One region of the Streptomyces sp. NBC_01237 genome, then DNA from elsewhere that is predicted to be linked to it. Evidence: riboswitches for the same ligand, from Rfam matches in the RefSeq annotation. Region 1 holds a riboswitch; the other holds the start of a gene.
What was found. A riboswitch is a leader RNA that binds a small molecule or an ion and turns the genes downstream of it on or off. The one in region 1 is predicted to bind glycine.

Region 1 (7,455 bases):
TGGGTGGACGTACGGAGTGGCCCGGCGGGTGTGCGGGAGGCTGTCCGCCGGCCGCGGCAGCAGCGCCGCGGTCGCCCGTGCCGGGCGTCGTGGACCGGTCGGGATGTGCCGGACGGCGTCCGGTCAGTACGCGCGGGGGGCCGGGCCCGTGGCCGGCGGATATCCGTAGCCGGGAACGGCCGCGGGCGGCGGGCCTGCCGGGGCGTGCGCCTCGCGGTCGTAGAACGGACGGGAGTTGGCGCGCAGCCACATCGCGACCGGGTCGTACTCGTCGGACATGGCGACGGTGGAGACGGGCAGCCCGTCGGGGACCGCTCCGATCGACTGCCGCATCATCTCGCGGACCGCGTCGACGGACGCGCGGCCCGTGTCGTAGAGGTCGAGACCGATCGCGAGGTACGGGACGCCGATGGCGGGGTGCACCCAGGCGCGGCGCAGCGAGCGGACCGCCGGGGTGCGGTGGGCGTTCTGCGTGAGCAGTGCGTAGAACTGGGGGATCTCGACGGCGGGCTCGGAGAGCCGCAGCGGCCCCGCGGGCAGCCGGTCGAGGCCGGTGGCGATGCGGCGCAGGTCCAACCAGGGGATCCCGACACCGCCGCCCGGGGCGTGCGGGTTGAGCCAGATGCCCCAGCGGTCGGGGAACAGCGCGCGGGCGATGTCGCGGCCGGTGACGAGCTCGTGGGCGCGGTTCCAGCCGCTGGCGGAGAGCTCCTGGGCGGAGGTCACGCACGGCGCGTATCCGAGGCCGTCGATCTCCATGTTCCCGTACTGGGCGTCCGGCGAACCGGCCGTGCCGTGCCAGAGGAGCATCCAGATCCGGCCGTCGGCGAGGGCCGCCAGCAGCGCCTCATAGGCGTCGTAGCGCCCGGGTGTCACCTGGCGCAGCATGTGCTCGACCTGTCCGGCCGCCGCAGTGCCTGACGCACTCACCCTGGGTTCCGCCCCTCGTCGATCCGCTGTGTCGCGCCGCCGCTCCCGGGCACACGGGAGCGACCCCGCCATCAAACCAGCTTATGCGCCGATCCTGACACCGACTTGACGCCATGGGCCGGCGTCCGCCACCCGGCGACGGCGGTCGGCCCCGCCACCGGCGCCTTCGGCGCCCTTCGCGCGGGTCGTCAGTACCCTTCGCGCCGGTAGAACGGCCGGACCTTCTCCCGCATCCAGTCGCCGACGAGGTCCTGGGCGACATCGAGCAGGACCAGGTTGACCGGCCACGGCACCTGGACCCGGCCCAGGGCCCGGCCCAGCGCGTCCATCGGGGCGCTCTGTCCGGCACCGTCCCAGGTGGCGAACTCGACGCCGACGAAGAGGACGGGGTCGCCGCCCTCGATGCTGGCCAGTGCCCGGCGGGCGGTGCTCACGACGCCGCTCTCCTGGAACTCACCGGAGACCGCGGCGAGGAAATCGACCGGTTCCTGCTGCCAGTCCGGCTCGAACAGCCGGACCCGGCCTCCGGTGGAGGGGCCGTCCAGCGGCGTGCGGCCCGCCCGGCAGAGCTCGGCGACGGCGGGCGGCGGCAACGGCACCCCGACGGCGCCGCCGGGGTTCACGGCTATGCCGACCTGCGGGGGCAGGCCGCGGGCGAAATCGCGGGCGGGGGCCACCGTGAAGGACATCTGGGTGCCGACGCAGGCCAGGAACTGCGCCTCGGAGCTGAACACGGGGACGTAGGCGACGCCCTCGATCTCCATCATCGGCAGGTCGAGATCGGCGCTCTCGGGGCTGCCGCCGTTGGGCAGCGGCACCCACACGGGGCTGCGCCCGAGCACCTCGACGAGCCGCCCGCCCGCCTCCGGGACGCCGATCGAGGCGACGAGCACCTCTTCGAGCTCGTTGGCCGGCCATCCCTGCTGCGGATGCGTCTGTGCCGGTACCGGAATGTCCACTGGCTCGGTGTCCCTCTCTCGACCGTGCGTTCCGGCGGAAACCCTAGCCTCCCCGGAACGCCGCCCGTCCGCCCCCGCACATGACGTGCGCTCGGGACCCTCCGCCCCTACCCGTCCCCGAACGAGATCCGGCCGAGCACCCCGGCCGCCTCACGGTCCAGCAGGACGGCCGAGGCACACCCGGGGGGCAGCAGGCCCAGCTCCGTGTCGTGCAGCAGCCGCCCGACCGAGCGCCGGTGCCGGGCGAAGGCGTAGCCGGAGACGCCGCGGCCACGCTCGCGCTGCCCTTCGCGCGCCACTTCGGGCGTGACGTCGAGCAGGACGAGGTGCAGGATGCGGCCCCGGCGCCTGGCGTGCCGGGCGAGCCAGCGACGTACCCACGCCTGCGTACCGCAGTCGTGCACGACCACCGACTCGCCGGAGCGCAGCGCCCGCCACAGCCCGAGATAGTGGGCCGCCCGGACCAGCGGGCGGTAGAGGGCGTACGGGAGTAAGCGGGGCAGCGCACCGGCCCAGGTGTCCCGGGTGTCCTGGGAATCGATGGCGCGGTCCGTCACGGCCCGCTTGATCAGTGTCGACTTTCCGCTGCCGGGCAGCCCGGAGACCACCACCAGATCGCCCTCCGCGAAGTCCAGGCTGTGCGGGCTGCGCCCGGCCCGGTCCCGCAGATCACGCACCACCGGCGCGTGTGTGCCCAGCATTTCCCGGGCGGGTGCGCCCGGCTGCGCGGGCATCGCGCCGTGCGCGACCCCCGCGGTCGTCGCGTACCGCTGCAACGTCATCGCCCTCCCCCTGTCGGGTCACCCACACCTGCCCAAGAAGTGTAAAGAAAAGGTAATGCGGCACAACTGGGCCCGCCGACGAAATCGGTGGGGACCGGACGCCCCACTCTCCCGCACGGCATGCGATGATGACCCCGCCAACTGCATACCGGCCGTTTGAATCCGCGCGGGAGAGTTCCGGCCACTGTGTGTGCCGGGCGCCGAAGGAGCAAGTTCCTCCCTTGAATCTCTCAGGCCCCGTACCGCGTGGATGAGGCAGATCTGAAAAGCGAGCCGCCCGGCGGCTCCACCCAAGGTGCAAGCCGAACCCGGCGAGGGCTGACCCCTTCAGGGCCTTTCGGCGAACCTCTCAGGTTCCGATGACAGATGGGGAGGGATCGTCCTCTGTCGTCATGCCCTGGAGCCGAATCCATGAGCAATGCCCCCCGTCACACAGCCCTCGACGCCCTGCACCGTTCGCTGGGCGCGACCATGACCGACTTCGCGGGCTGGGACATGCCGCTGCGGTACGCCAGTGAGCGCGACGAGCACAACGCCGTACGCACCCGGGCCGGTCTCTTCGACCTGTCGCACATGGGCGAGATCACGGTCACCGGGCCGCAGGCCGCCGCCTTCCTGAGCTTCGCGCTGGTCGGCAACATCGCGACCGTCGGCACCGGCCGCGCCCGCTACACGATGATCGTCGGAAGCGACGGCGGCATCCTGGACGACCTGATCGTCTACCGCCTGGGCGAGAGCGAGTACATGGTCGTCGCCAACGCGGGCAACGCCCAGATCGTGCTGGACGCGCTGCGGGACCGGGTGGCCGGCTTCGACGCCGAGGTGCGCGACGACCGGGAGGCGTACGCGCTGCTCGCCGTCCAGGGCCCGCAGTCGCCCGCCATCCTGAAGGCCGTCACGGACGCCGACCTGGATGGCCTGAAGTACTACGCGGGCCTGCCCGGCACGGTCGCCGGGGTGCCCGCGCTCATCGCCCGTACGGGCTACACCGGCGAGGACGGCTTCGAACTGTTCGTCGCCCCCGAGCACGCCGAGCAGCTGTGGCGGGCGCTCACCGAGGCCGGCGCCCCGCACGGCCTGATCCCCTGCGGGCTCTCCTGCCGCGACACGCTGCGCCTGGAGGCGGGCATGCCGCTGTACGGGCACGAGCTGACGACCGCGCTGACCCCGTTCGACGCGGGTCTGGGCCGGGTCGTGAAGTTCGAGAAGGAGGGCGACTTCGTCGGGCGCGAGGCTCTGACGGCCGCCGCGGAGCGCGCCGAGACCGCCCCGCCGCGCAAGCTCGTCGGCCTGATCGCCGAGGGCCGCCGGGTCCCCCGCGCCGGTTTCGCGGTCGTCGCCGACGGCAAGGTGATCGGCGAGGTCACCTCCGGCGCCCCGTCGCCCACCCTGGGCAAGCCGATCGCCATGGCGTACGTGGACGCGGCCTTCGCCACGCCCGGCACCGGGGGCGTCGGCGTGGACATCCGGGGCACGCACGAGCCCTACGAGGTCGTCGCGCTGCCGTTCTACAAGCGCGAGAAGTGACATCCGGGGCATTCCACCGCCCCGGAAGTGACGCATTCCCGTCTCACACCGTAAGACCACCGTTCATCAGCACTCCCCCGCGTACAGGAGAATTCAGGTCATGAGCAACCCCCAGCAGCTGCGGTACAGCAAGGAGCACGAGTGGCTGTCGGCCGTCGAGGACGGCGTGGCCACGATCGGTATCACCGAGTACGCGGCCAACGCGCTCGGTGACGTCGTCTACGCCCAGCTCCCCGATGTCGGCGACACCGTGACCGCGGGCGAGACCTGCGGTGAGCTGGAGTCGACCAAGTCGGTCAGCGACCTGTACTCCCCGGTCACGGGTGAGGTCGTCGCGGCGAACCAGGACGTCGTGGACGACCCGTCGCTGGTGAACTCCGCTCCCTTCGAGGGCGGCTGGCTGTTCAAGGTACGTGTGGCGGAGGAGCCGGGCGACCTGCTCTCCGCAGACGAGTACACCGCGTTCTCCGGCAACTGAGACCCTAGGGAACCCCTGATGTCGCTTCTCAACTCCTCCCTCCACGAGCTGGACCCGGATGTCGCCGCCGCCGTCGACGCCGAGCTCCACCGTCAGCAGTCCACCCTCGAAATGATCGCGTCGGAGAACTTCGCTCCGGTCGCCGTCATGGAGGCCCAGGGCTCCGTTCTCACCAACAAGTACGCCGAGGGCTACCCCGGCCGCCGCTACTACGGTGGCTGTGAGCACGTCGACGTGGTCGAGCAGATCGCGATCGACCGGATCAAGGCCCTGTTCGGCGCCGAGGCCGCGAACGTCCAGCCGCACTCCGGTGCGCAGGCGAACGCCGCCGCGATGTTCGCGCTGCTGAAGCCGGGCGACACGATCATGGGCCTGAGCCTGGCCCACGGCGGTCACCTGACCCACGGCATGAAGATCAACTTCTCCGGCAAGCTCTACAACGTGATCCCGTACCACGTCGACGACACCGGCACCGTGGACATGGCCGAGGTCGAGCGCCTGGCCAAGGAGTCCAAGCCGAAGCTGATCGTCGCGGGCTGGTCCGCCTACCCCCGTCAGCTCGACTTCGCCGCCTTCCGCCGCATCGCGGACGAGGTCGGCGCGTACCTGATGGTCGACATGGCGCACTTCGCCGGCCTGGTGGCCGCGGGTCTGCACCCCAACCCGGTGCCGCACGCCCACGTCGTCACGACCACCACGCACAAGACCCTCGGCGGTCCGCGCGGTGGCGTCATCCTGTCGACGCAGGAGCTCGCCAAGAAGATCAACTCCGCGGTCTTCCCCGGTCAGCAGGGTGGCCCGCTGGAGCACGTGATCGCGGCCAAGGCGGTCTCGTTCAAGGTCGCGGCGACCGAGGAGTTCAAGGAGCGCCAGCAGCGCACCCTGGACGGCGCCCGCATCCTCGCCGAGCGTCTGGTGCAGCCGGACGTCACCGAGGTCGGCGTCTCCGTCCTGTCCGGCGGCACGGACGTGCACCTGGTCCTCGTCGACCTGCGCGACTCCGAGCTGGACGGTCAGCAGGCCGAGGACCGTCTCCACGAGGTCGGCATCACGGTCAACCGGAACGCCGTCCCGAACGACCCGCGGCCGCCGATGGTCACCTCGGGTCTGCGGATCGGTACGCCTGCCCTGGCGACCCGCGGTTTCCGCGACGAGGACTTCACCGAGGTGGCGGAGATCATCGCCGCCGCCCTGAAGCCGTCGTACGACGCCGCCGACCTCAAGGCGCGCGTCACCGCGCTCGCCGAGAAGTTCCCGCTGTACCCCGGTCTGAAGTAGTCCGGCACCAGTAGTCACGTTTCGGGCGGGGCACCACGCACACTGGACAGTGAGCGCGGTGCCCCCACCCTTGTCCTCGCTCTTCGGGCCCACCCGCCCGTACCGCACCACCCGGCGGACAACGGCGTCCACCAACCCTTAGGAGTCATCCCGTGGCCATTTCGGTCTTCGACCTGTTCTCGGTCGGCATCGGCCCGTCCAGCTCCCACACGGTGGGCCCCATGCGGGCCGCCCGGATGTTCGCGCGCCGCCTGAAGAACGAGGGCCTGCTGGCCCACACCGCTTCGATACGGGCGGAGCTGTACGGCTCCCTCGGCGCGACCGGCCACGGCCACGGCACGCCCAAGGCCGTGCTGCTCGGTCTGGAGGGCGAGTCGCCCCGCACCGTCGACGTGGAGGGCGCCGACGCCCGCGTCGAGCAGATCCGCGCCACCGGCCGGATCAACCTGCTCGGCATGCACGAGATCCCCTTCGACGCGGACGAGCAGCTGGTCCTGCACCGCCGCAAGGCCCTGCCGTACCACGCCAACGGCATGACGATCTTCGCCTACGACCACGAGGGCGCCCTGGTCCTGGAGAAGACGTACTACTCGGTCGGCGGCGGCTTCGTCGTGGACGACGACGCCGTGGGCGAGGACCGCATCGTCCTGGACGACACCGTGCTCAAGCACCCCTTCCGCACCGGCGACGAACTGCTGCGGCTCTCCAGGGACACCGGCCTGTCCATCTCCTCCCTGATGCTGGAGAACGAGCGGGCCTGGCGCTCCGAGGACGAGATCCGCTCCGGTCTGCTGGACATCTGGCGCGTCATGCAGGCGTGCGTCTCGCGCGGCATGTCCCGCGAGGGCATCCTGCCCGGCGGCCTGAAGGTCCGCCGCCGCGCCGCGAACTCGGCCCGCCAGCTGCGCGCCGAGGGCGACCCGCAGGCCCACGCCATGGAGTGGATCACCCTCTACGCGATGGCGGTCAACGAGGAGAACGCGGCGGGCGGGCGCGTGGTGACGGCCCCCACCAACGGCGCGGCGGGCATCATCCCCGCCGTTCTGCACTACTACATGAACTTCGCCGCCGGCGGCTGCACCGAGACCGAGAAGGAGGACAGCGTCGTCCGCTTCCTGCTCGCCGCCGGAGCCATCGGCATGCTCTTCAAGGAGAACGCCTCCATCTCCGGCGCCGAGGTCGGCTGCCAGGGCGAGGTCGGCTCCGCCTGCTCCATGGCCGCGGGCGCGCTGGCCGAGGTCCTCGGCGGCTCCCCCGAGCAGGTCGAGAACGCCGCCGAGATCGGCATGGAACACAACCTGGGTCTGACCTGCGACCCGGTCGGCGGCCTCGTCCAGATCCCGTGCATCGAGCGCAACGGCATGGCCGCGGTCAAGGCGGTCACCGCGGCGAAGATGGCACTGCGCGGCGACGGCAGCCACAAGGTCTCCCTCGACAAGGTCATCAAGACCATGAAGGAGACGGGCGCCGACATGAGCGTGAAGTACAAGGAGACCGCACG
Region 2 (7,455 bases), 5.0 Mb from region 1:
ACGTACACCTGGCCGCCCGCGTCGTGCACCTCACCGCAGATGGCGGCGACATGCTCCTCGAAGACGCCGTGCGTCGACGGGTAGGTGATCATGAGCACGGCCAGCTCGTCGCGGTGCAGTTCGATCTTCGCGCGCAGGTCCGCGATGTCGACCTCACCGTCGTCGGCGGTCTTCACCACGACGACCTTCATGCCCGCCATGACGGCGCTCGCGGCATTGGTGCCGTGGGCCGAGGACGGAATGAGACACACGGTGCGCCGGTCGTCGCCGTTGGCCCGGTGGTACGCCCGTACGGCCAGCAGACCGGCGAACTCACCCTGCGAACCCGCGTTGGGCTGGATCGACACGGCGTCGTAGCCGGTGACCTCGGCGAGCCGCTCCTCCAGCTCACGGATGAGGGTGAGGAAGCCCTGGGCCTGCTCGGCGGGCGCGAAGGGGTGCAGCGCGCCGAACTCGGGCCAGGTGATCGACTCCATCTCGGCGGTCGCGTTCAGCTTCATGGTGCAGGAGCCGAGCGGGATCATGCCGCGGTCCAGCGCGTAGTCCCGGTCGGCGAGCTTGCGCAGGTAGCGCAGCATCGCGGTCTCGGAGCGGTGCTGGTGGAAGACCGGGTGGGTGAGGATGTCGTCGTCGCGCAGCAGGGTCTCGGGCAGCGTGTCGGCGGCCGCGGCGTCCAGCGCCTCGATGTCGCCGTCGGCACCGAAGGCGGCCCAGACGGCGGAGACCTGGGTACGGGTCGTGGTCTCGTCGCAGGAGAGGGAGACCACGTCGGCGTCGACGAGACGCAGGTTGACCCCGCGCTCGCGGGCGTCGGCGACCACGGCGGCGGCCTTGCCGGGCACCCGCACGGTCAGCGTGTCGAAGAACGCGCCGTGCACGACGTCGGCGCCGGCCCGCCGCAGGCCCTCGGCCAGGATCGTGGCGTAGCGGTGGGTGCGCCGGGCGATCGTCCGCAGCCCGTCGGGACCGTGGTAGACGGCGTACATCCCGGCCATGACGGCGAGCAGCACCTGTGCGGTACAGATGTTGCTGGTGGCCTTCTCGCGGCGGATGTGCTGCTCGCGGGTCTGCAGGGCCAGTCGGTAGGCCTTGTTGCCGTCGGCGTCGACGGAGACGCCGACGAGGCGGCCGGGCAGGCTGCGGGCGAACTTCTCGCGGACGGCCATGAAGCCCGCGTGCGGACCGCCGAAGCCCATCGGTACACCGAAGCGCTGGGTGGTGCCGACCGCGATGTCCGCGCCCAGCTCGCCGGGCGAGGTGAGCAGGGTGAGCGCCAGCAGGTCGGCGGCCACGGTGACGATCGCACCGAGCTCATGGGCCTGCTCGATCACGGGCCTGATGTCCCGGACGGCTCCGGAGGCACCCGGGTACTGGAGGAGCACGCCGAAGACCCCGCGCTCCACGAGCTCGGCCGGGATACCGCCGGTGAGGTCGGCGACGACGACCTCGACACCGGTCGGCTCCGCGCGGGTCTCGATCACGGCGACGGTCTGCGGCAGGGTGTCGGCGTCGACCAGGAAGACGCCGTTCTTGACCTTGCCCACGCGCCGCGCCAGCGCCATGGCCTCGGCGGCCGCGGTGCCCTCGTCGAGCAGGGAGGCGCCGGAGGTGGGCAGCCCGGTCAGCTCGGCGACCATCGTCTGGAAGTTGAGGAGGGCTTCGAGCCGCCCCTGGGAGATCTCCGGCTGGTACGGCGTGTAGGCCGTGTACCAGGCGGGGTTCTCCATGACGTTGCGCAGGATCACCGGCGGGGTGAACGTGCCGTAGTAGCCGAGCCCGATCATCGGGGCGAGCACCTGGTTGCGGTCGGCGAGCGAGCGCAGTTCGGCCAGCACCTCGGCCTCGGTACGGGCCGACGGAAGGTTCAGGGCCTCCGTGCTCTTGATCACGTCGGGCACCGCGGCGGCGGTGAGCTCGTCGAGCGAGCCGTAGCCGACCTGGGCGAGCATCTTCGCCTGGGCCGCACCATCGGGCCCTATGTGGCGCTGCTCGAACGGAATGCCCTGTTCCAGCTGGGAGAGCGGGGTGCGACGGGGGGTCATGATGGAGGCCTCCTGGTCTGTCACGACCTGCGAGGGGCACCACGGCGTGGGTGCCCGAACGGCCTCCCCCTCTGTCATCTCAACCTGAGAGCTTCACCGGCCCGCCTCACGGCACACCGGCTTTCACCGTCGGTGAGGGAGGGATCCGTCCCGGCACATGCCCGCACGAAACCCGCCCTGCTTTCCAGAGTGACCTCGTCCGTGCGGTACGGGGGCCTGAGAGATTCCGGGGAGGATTTGCTCCTTCGGCGCCTCCGGATTCTGCACCGGAGGACTCTCCCGCACGGGGTCAGCAGCCATATGCCAGCCTACCAGCGGGGTCCGGGCCGGATTTCTCGAGTGGCCGATGCCCGAGATCTGCACTTTTGTAGTGCTTGTGGAGTAGTTGCGACCACCCGAGCAGTTGCGACCAGTGGGAGGCACCGTGCAGACCGACATCGATCCGCGCAGCCTGATCGGCCGCAAGGCGTTCGACCGCAAGGGCGCCAAGATCGGAACGGTTGATGAGGTCTATCTGGACGATGCGACCGGAGTCCCGGAGTGGGCGGCCGTGCGCACCGGACTCTTCAGCAGAGACGCCTTCGTCCCGCTGGAACCGAGCGAGTTCGTCGGGGATTCGCTGCGGATCCCCTTCGACCGGGCGTTGATCAAGGACGCGCCGGACTTCGGCGTCGGCCGGCATCTCTCCCCGGAGCAGGAACTGCAGCTCTACCGCCATTACGGGCTGGACTCCCCGCCCACGGAGGAGACCGGGCCGGACCGGGACTTCGGCAGGCTGGCCGGCCAGGAGGAGTAGTCCGCGGGGTCCCGCACCAGCGGCAGCGGATCGGCCGGACTCAGCTCCGGGTCGTCGATACGGAACGTACGCACCCGGCCGGGTTCGTCGCCCGGCTCCTCGAACCGGACCGTCACCCGGCCCACCCCGCTCCCCTGCACCCAGCCGTGGCCGTGCACCGCGTGCCGTACGTCGTGCCCGGACGGCCAGCGCCGGGCGGACGGCAGCTCGGCGCTCTCCGGCGCCGTTTCCTCCACGGTGGCCCCGGTGTCCGTCGTGCCGCCGTCCACCGCCGTGCCCTCCTGGGCCTCCGCCTCCGCCGCGTGCCGGGCATCGGCCGCCTGGGCGAAGAGATCCTCCTGGGTGAAGTCGGCGAGCCCCGTGACGCCCACTCCCAGGAGCCGTACGCCCCCGGTGGTGTCCACTGCCTCCAGCAGCCTCGCGGCCGCCTCACGCACCACTGTGGGGTCGTCCGTGGGCCCTCTGAGGGTCTCGGAGCGCGTCAGGGTCGAGAAGTCGTACCGGCGCACCTTGAGCACCACCGTGCGCCCGGAGCGCTGCGCGGCCCGCAGCCGCTCCACGCACCGGCCCGCCAGCCGCTCCACCTCCGTGCGCACCCGCACCCGGTCGTGCAGGTCGATGTCGAAGGTGTCCTCGACCGATACGGATTTGGCGTCCCGCTCGGCGACCACGGGACGGTCGTCCAGCCCCAGGGCCATCCGGTACAGCGAGACACCGTGAGCCCTGCCCACCAGCCGTACGAGCTCCGCCTCGCCCGCCTCGGCCAGGTCCTGGACGGTGGTCATGCCGGCCCGCCGCAGATGGTCCCCGGTGGCAGGGCCCACTCCCGGCAGGATCCGTACCGGCATGGGCGCCAGCAGCTCCCGTTCGGTGCCCGGCTCGATCAGCAGCAGCCCGTCCGGCTTGGCCTCCTCCGAGGCGATCTTGGCCAGCATCTTGGACCCGGCGAGCCCGACGGATCCGCTGAGCCCCGTCACCGCGTGGATGGCGGCACGCAGCTGCTCGCCCATCACCCGGGCCGACTCCGCGTCGTCCGCGACCCCGCCCGCCTCCAGATCGACGAAAGCCTCGTCCAGGCTGAGCGGCTCCACCAACGGTGACAGCCTGCCCAGCAGCTCCATCACCTGGTCGCTCACGGTCCGGTACAGCGCGAAGCGCGGCACGAGGTAGGCCGCGTTCGGTGCCAGCCTGCGGGCCTGCGCCGTCGGCATCGCCGAGTGCACGCCCAGGCGCCGCGCCTCGTACGACGCGGTGGCGACCACTCCGCGCGGCCCGAGCCCACCGACGACCACCGCCTTGCCGCGCAGACTCGGCTTGGATGCCTGCTCCGCCGAGGCGTAGAAGGCATCCATGTCCAGGTGGAGGATGGTGGGCGCGGCTCTCACCTCACCGATGCTGCCCTACGCCACTGACAATGCGACCGCCCGGCACCCCGTGCGGGGTGCCGGGCGGTTCTGGCCGCTGCCGCCGTCCGGTCAGCCGCTCATCCGGCGCGATTGCGCCGCCGCGCGAGTTCATCGGTGGGGTTGTTGCCGACCAGCGTCTCGCCGGTGTCGATCCGTTCGCCGTGCAACTGGGACAGCGCCGCGTCCACGTCCCGCCACACCACACCGACGGCGATCCCGAAGATCCCCTGCCCGCCCTGCAGCAGGGCCACGACCTCGGCGGGCGAGGAGCACTCGTAGACCGTCGCACCGTCGCTCATCAGGGTCATCCGCTCAAGGTCCTGGAACCCCCGGGCCCGTAGATGCTGAACCGTCGTGCGGATGTTCTGCAGAGCGACCCCGGTGTCCAGGAACCGCTTGACGATCTTGAGAAGGACCACGTCCCGGAAACTGTAGAGACGCTGGGTACCCGAGCCGTACGCCGGACGCACGCTCGGCTCCACCAGCCCCGTGCGCGCCCAGTAGTCGAGCTGGCGGTAGGTGATCCCCGCCGCCGCACATGCCGTCGGTCCGCGATAGCCGATATCACTCGCTGCTGCCACGCCGTCCACCGCCACCGCGGCCGGCTGAACCGGCTGCCTGATGGTGTGGTCGGCTGCACTGCCGTGCTGCGGATACGGCCCGCCCGCTGCCGTACCGTCGCCGCTGCTTCTCACGCCGACCTCCGTCCTTGACCTGCCCACTCGAAGGTAGGCAGTCACTTGGGGTGCGTCAACGATCGCCACACTCGGCACGCCGAGTGATAATCACCCTGAGGGTGGTTTCCCGTGTCTCGCTACCGGGAAAGGCTTGTCGGATGCGCTGACGACACCCCTGCGGGACGGTCACTGACTGTTGGTACCGAAGTCCTCCGGCGAGATCTGGTCGAGGAATTCGCGGAACTTCTCCACCTCGTCCTCCTGCTCGTCGGGGATGGCGATCCCCGCATCGTCCAGCACACCGTCACTGCCGTAGATCGGCGTTCCGGTCCGCAGGGCGAGCGCTATGGCGTCGGACGGCCGGGCGCTCACCTCGACCCCGCTGGCGAAGACCAGCTCCGCGTAGAAGACGCCTTCGCGGAGGTCCGTGATGCGGACTTCGGTGAGCTCCTGGCCGACGGCCTCGAGCACATCCTTGAAGAGATCATGGGTCAGCGGCCTGGCCGGAGCCATTCCCTGCTGAGCGAAGGCGATAGCGGTCGCCTCCCCAGGACCGATCCAAATGGGGAGGTACCGGTCGCCTCCCACTTCACGCAGGAGAACGATCGGTTGGTTGGAGGGCATTTCCACCCGGACACCGACAACGTCAAGCTCGTTCACACAGCAACCCTAGGACGTGCCCGCCATGTTTGGGTAGTCGGGCTCCTCCACGGTCAGTGGAGCCGGACCTGCAGAGCCGTCTGCACCAGGGCTGCGTGCAGCCTCACGGAGAGCTCCGCGAGCTCCGTAGCGGTGGCCTCCGCATGGGCTCTGGTCTGCGGATTCCGGTGCCGGCGCAAGGGCGCGACCACCTGTTCGATCAGTCCGGCCTCACGGTCGGCAGACGCCCTCATGGCCCGCAGATGACGAGGTTCCAGGCCGAATCGCCCCAGATCCGCCACAAGTCTCGCCACGGTGACCACCTCGGCGTCGTAGCCGCCCTCCGGCATCGGCACGATCAGCCCGTACGACTCCCACTCGTCGAGCTGCTCCTCGCCGACCTCGGCCGCCGCGAGCAGCTCGGCACGCCCGATCCGCACGGCGGTCGGCGTGCCGAGGCCGGAGTCCCACAGTCCCTCGGCGAGATCCCGTTGGCCGCCCGGGGTGGGCAGCACGGGCTGCTCCCCCCTGGCCAGGGCTTCGAGATGCCCCCGGATGACCTTCAGCGGAAGATAGTGGTCCCGCTGCATGCGGAGCACCTGCGCGAGCCGCTCGACATCGCCGGGGCTGAACTTCCGGTACCCGGAAGGCGTGCGCTGCGGCTCGATGAGCCCCTCGGCTTCCAGAAATCGGATCTTGGAGATGGTGACTTCGGGAAACTCGTCGCGCAGCTGGAGAAGCACCGTACCGATGCTCATCGAGCGGGCGTCCGCGGTGGCGGTGCCGTGACCGGCACCGCCTGTCGGTGTTCGCAGCATGGGCCTTCCTGGGGGTCCCCCCGGACGGAGCGGGGGAAGGGTCACACGCCCCGCTGGCTCGGGTAGAAGACCAGCCGGTACTTACCGATCTGGACTTCGTCGCCATTGGACAGCGCGACGGAATCGATGCGCTCACGGTTGACGTAGGTGCCGTTGAGGCTGCCGACATCACTCACGGTGAAACTACCGTCCGGGTTCCTGCGGAACTCCACATGACGCCGCGACACGGTCACATCGTCGAGGAAGATGTCGCTCTGCGGGTGCCGGCCGGCCGTGGTCAGATCCCCGTCCAGCAGGAAGCGGCTGCCGGAGTTCGGGCCGCGGCGCACCACCAGCAGCGCGGAACCGCCCGGCAGGGCGTCGACGGCCGCCTGGGCCTCCGGCGAAAGGGAAGGCAGGGCGGTCTGGCCCGTCGCCTCCGCCTCGTACGCCTCAAGACCGGAGATCGAGATCGTCGACGTCGTCTCCGAGGCACGCTCGGGGATCCCGCCCCGCAGCGGCGCACCGCAGTTGGAGCAGAAACGGCTGGCCTCCGCGTTGCGGTGACCACACCTCGTACAGACCGGCGCGGACGAGCCCGACGGTGCGCCGGAACCTATGCGTCCGGCACCGGCGGGGTCACCGGACGACACGCCGGGCGCACCCGGGACGTCACCGGCCGGACCGGATACCTCATCACGGAAGAGCGGACGCTCCCCGCCCTGCTCCTCACCCTGGCCTTGGCGCGGAGCACGGTGGCGGGCAGCGCTGTTGCCGTCCTCGCGTGCACTCTTTCCGAACAACTTCGCAAAAAACTTCACGGGCGATTCCCCTTGACCGACATAGACCCGCCCGTGGGGCAGGACGAACCCTGAATGAACACACCTGCCGACCCGGACATCTTCACAACGTCCGTATCCACCCGACAGTTTCCACCACGCGCCACCAATCCGTAGCGCCGACCCCCCGCAACCTCCTGCCCGTGTCCTTCCGCCCCCATGCGCCGGTGGCTCACTGCGACGACGACCGAGCGTAGTCAGGCTGCTTCGCCGGTCGCAAGGCGTCCACGACGATGTCTTCCGACCGCTCGACAACAGC

Region 2: another riboswitch for glycine. It lies ahead of gcvP (aminomethyl-transferring glycine dehydrogenase); the one in region 1 lies ahead of gcvT (glycine cleavage system aminomethyltransferase GcvT).

What each region holds. Positions count from the first base shown of each region.
Region 1 covers NZ_CP108508.1:6,386,843-6,394,297, reverse strand. The annotation lists gene OG251_RS28580 (enhanced serine sensitivity protein SseB C-terminal domain-containing protein) at 124-888, opposite strand; gene OG251_RS28575 (enhanced serine sensitivity protein SseB) at 1,119-1,889, opposite strand; gene OG251_RS28570 (AAA family ATPase) at 1,997-2,671, opposite strand; glycine riboswitch at 2,829-2,926, shown strand; gene gcvT (glycine cleavage system aminomethyltransferase GcvT) at 3,083-4,198, shown strand; gene gcvH (glycine cleavage system protein GcvH) at 4,299-4,676, shown strand; gene glyA (serine hydroxymethyltransferase) at 4,695-5,954, shown strand; gene OG251_RS28550 (L-serine ammonia-lyase) at 6,107-7,455, shown strand, end outside.
Region 2 covers NZ_CP108508.1:1,344,826-1,352,280, forward strand. The annotation lists gene gcvP (aminomethyl-transferring glycine dehydrogenase) at 1-2,042, opposite strand, end outside; glycine riboswitch at 2,237-2,334, opposite strand; gene OG251_RS06030 (PRC-barrel domain-containing protein) at 2,467-2,838, shown strand; gene OG251_RS06035 (DNA polymerase IV) at 2,760-4,223, opposite strand; gene OG251_RS06040 (MerR family transcriptional regulator) at 4,322-4,939, opposite strand; gene OG251_RS06045 (bifunctional nuclease family protein) at 5,108-5,581, opposite strand; gene ftsR (transcriptional regulator FtsR) at 5,635-6,378, opposite strand; gene OG251_RS06055 (FHA domain-containing protein) at 6,420-7,178, opposite strand; gene OG251_RS06060 (DUF881 domain-containing protein) at 7,369-7,455, opposite strand, start outside.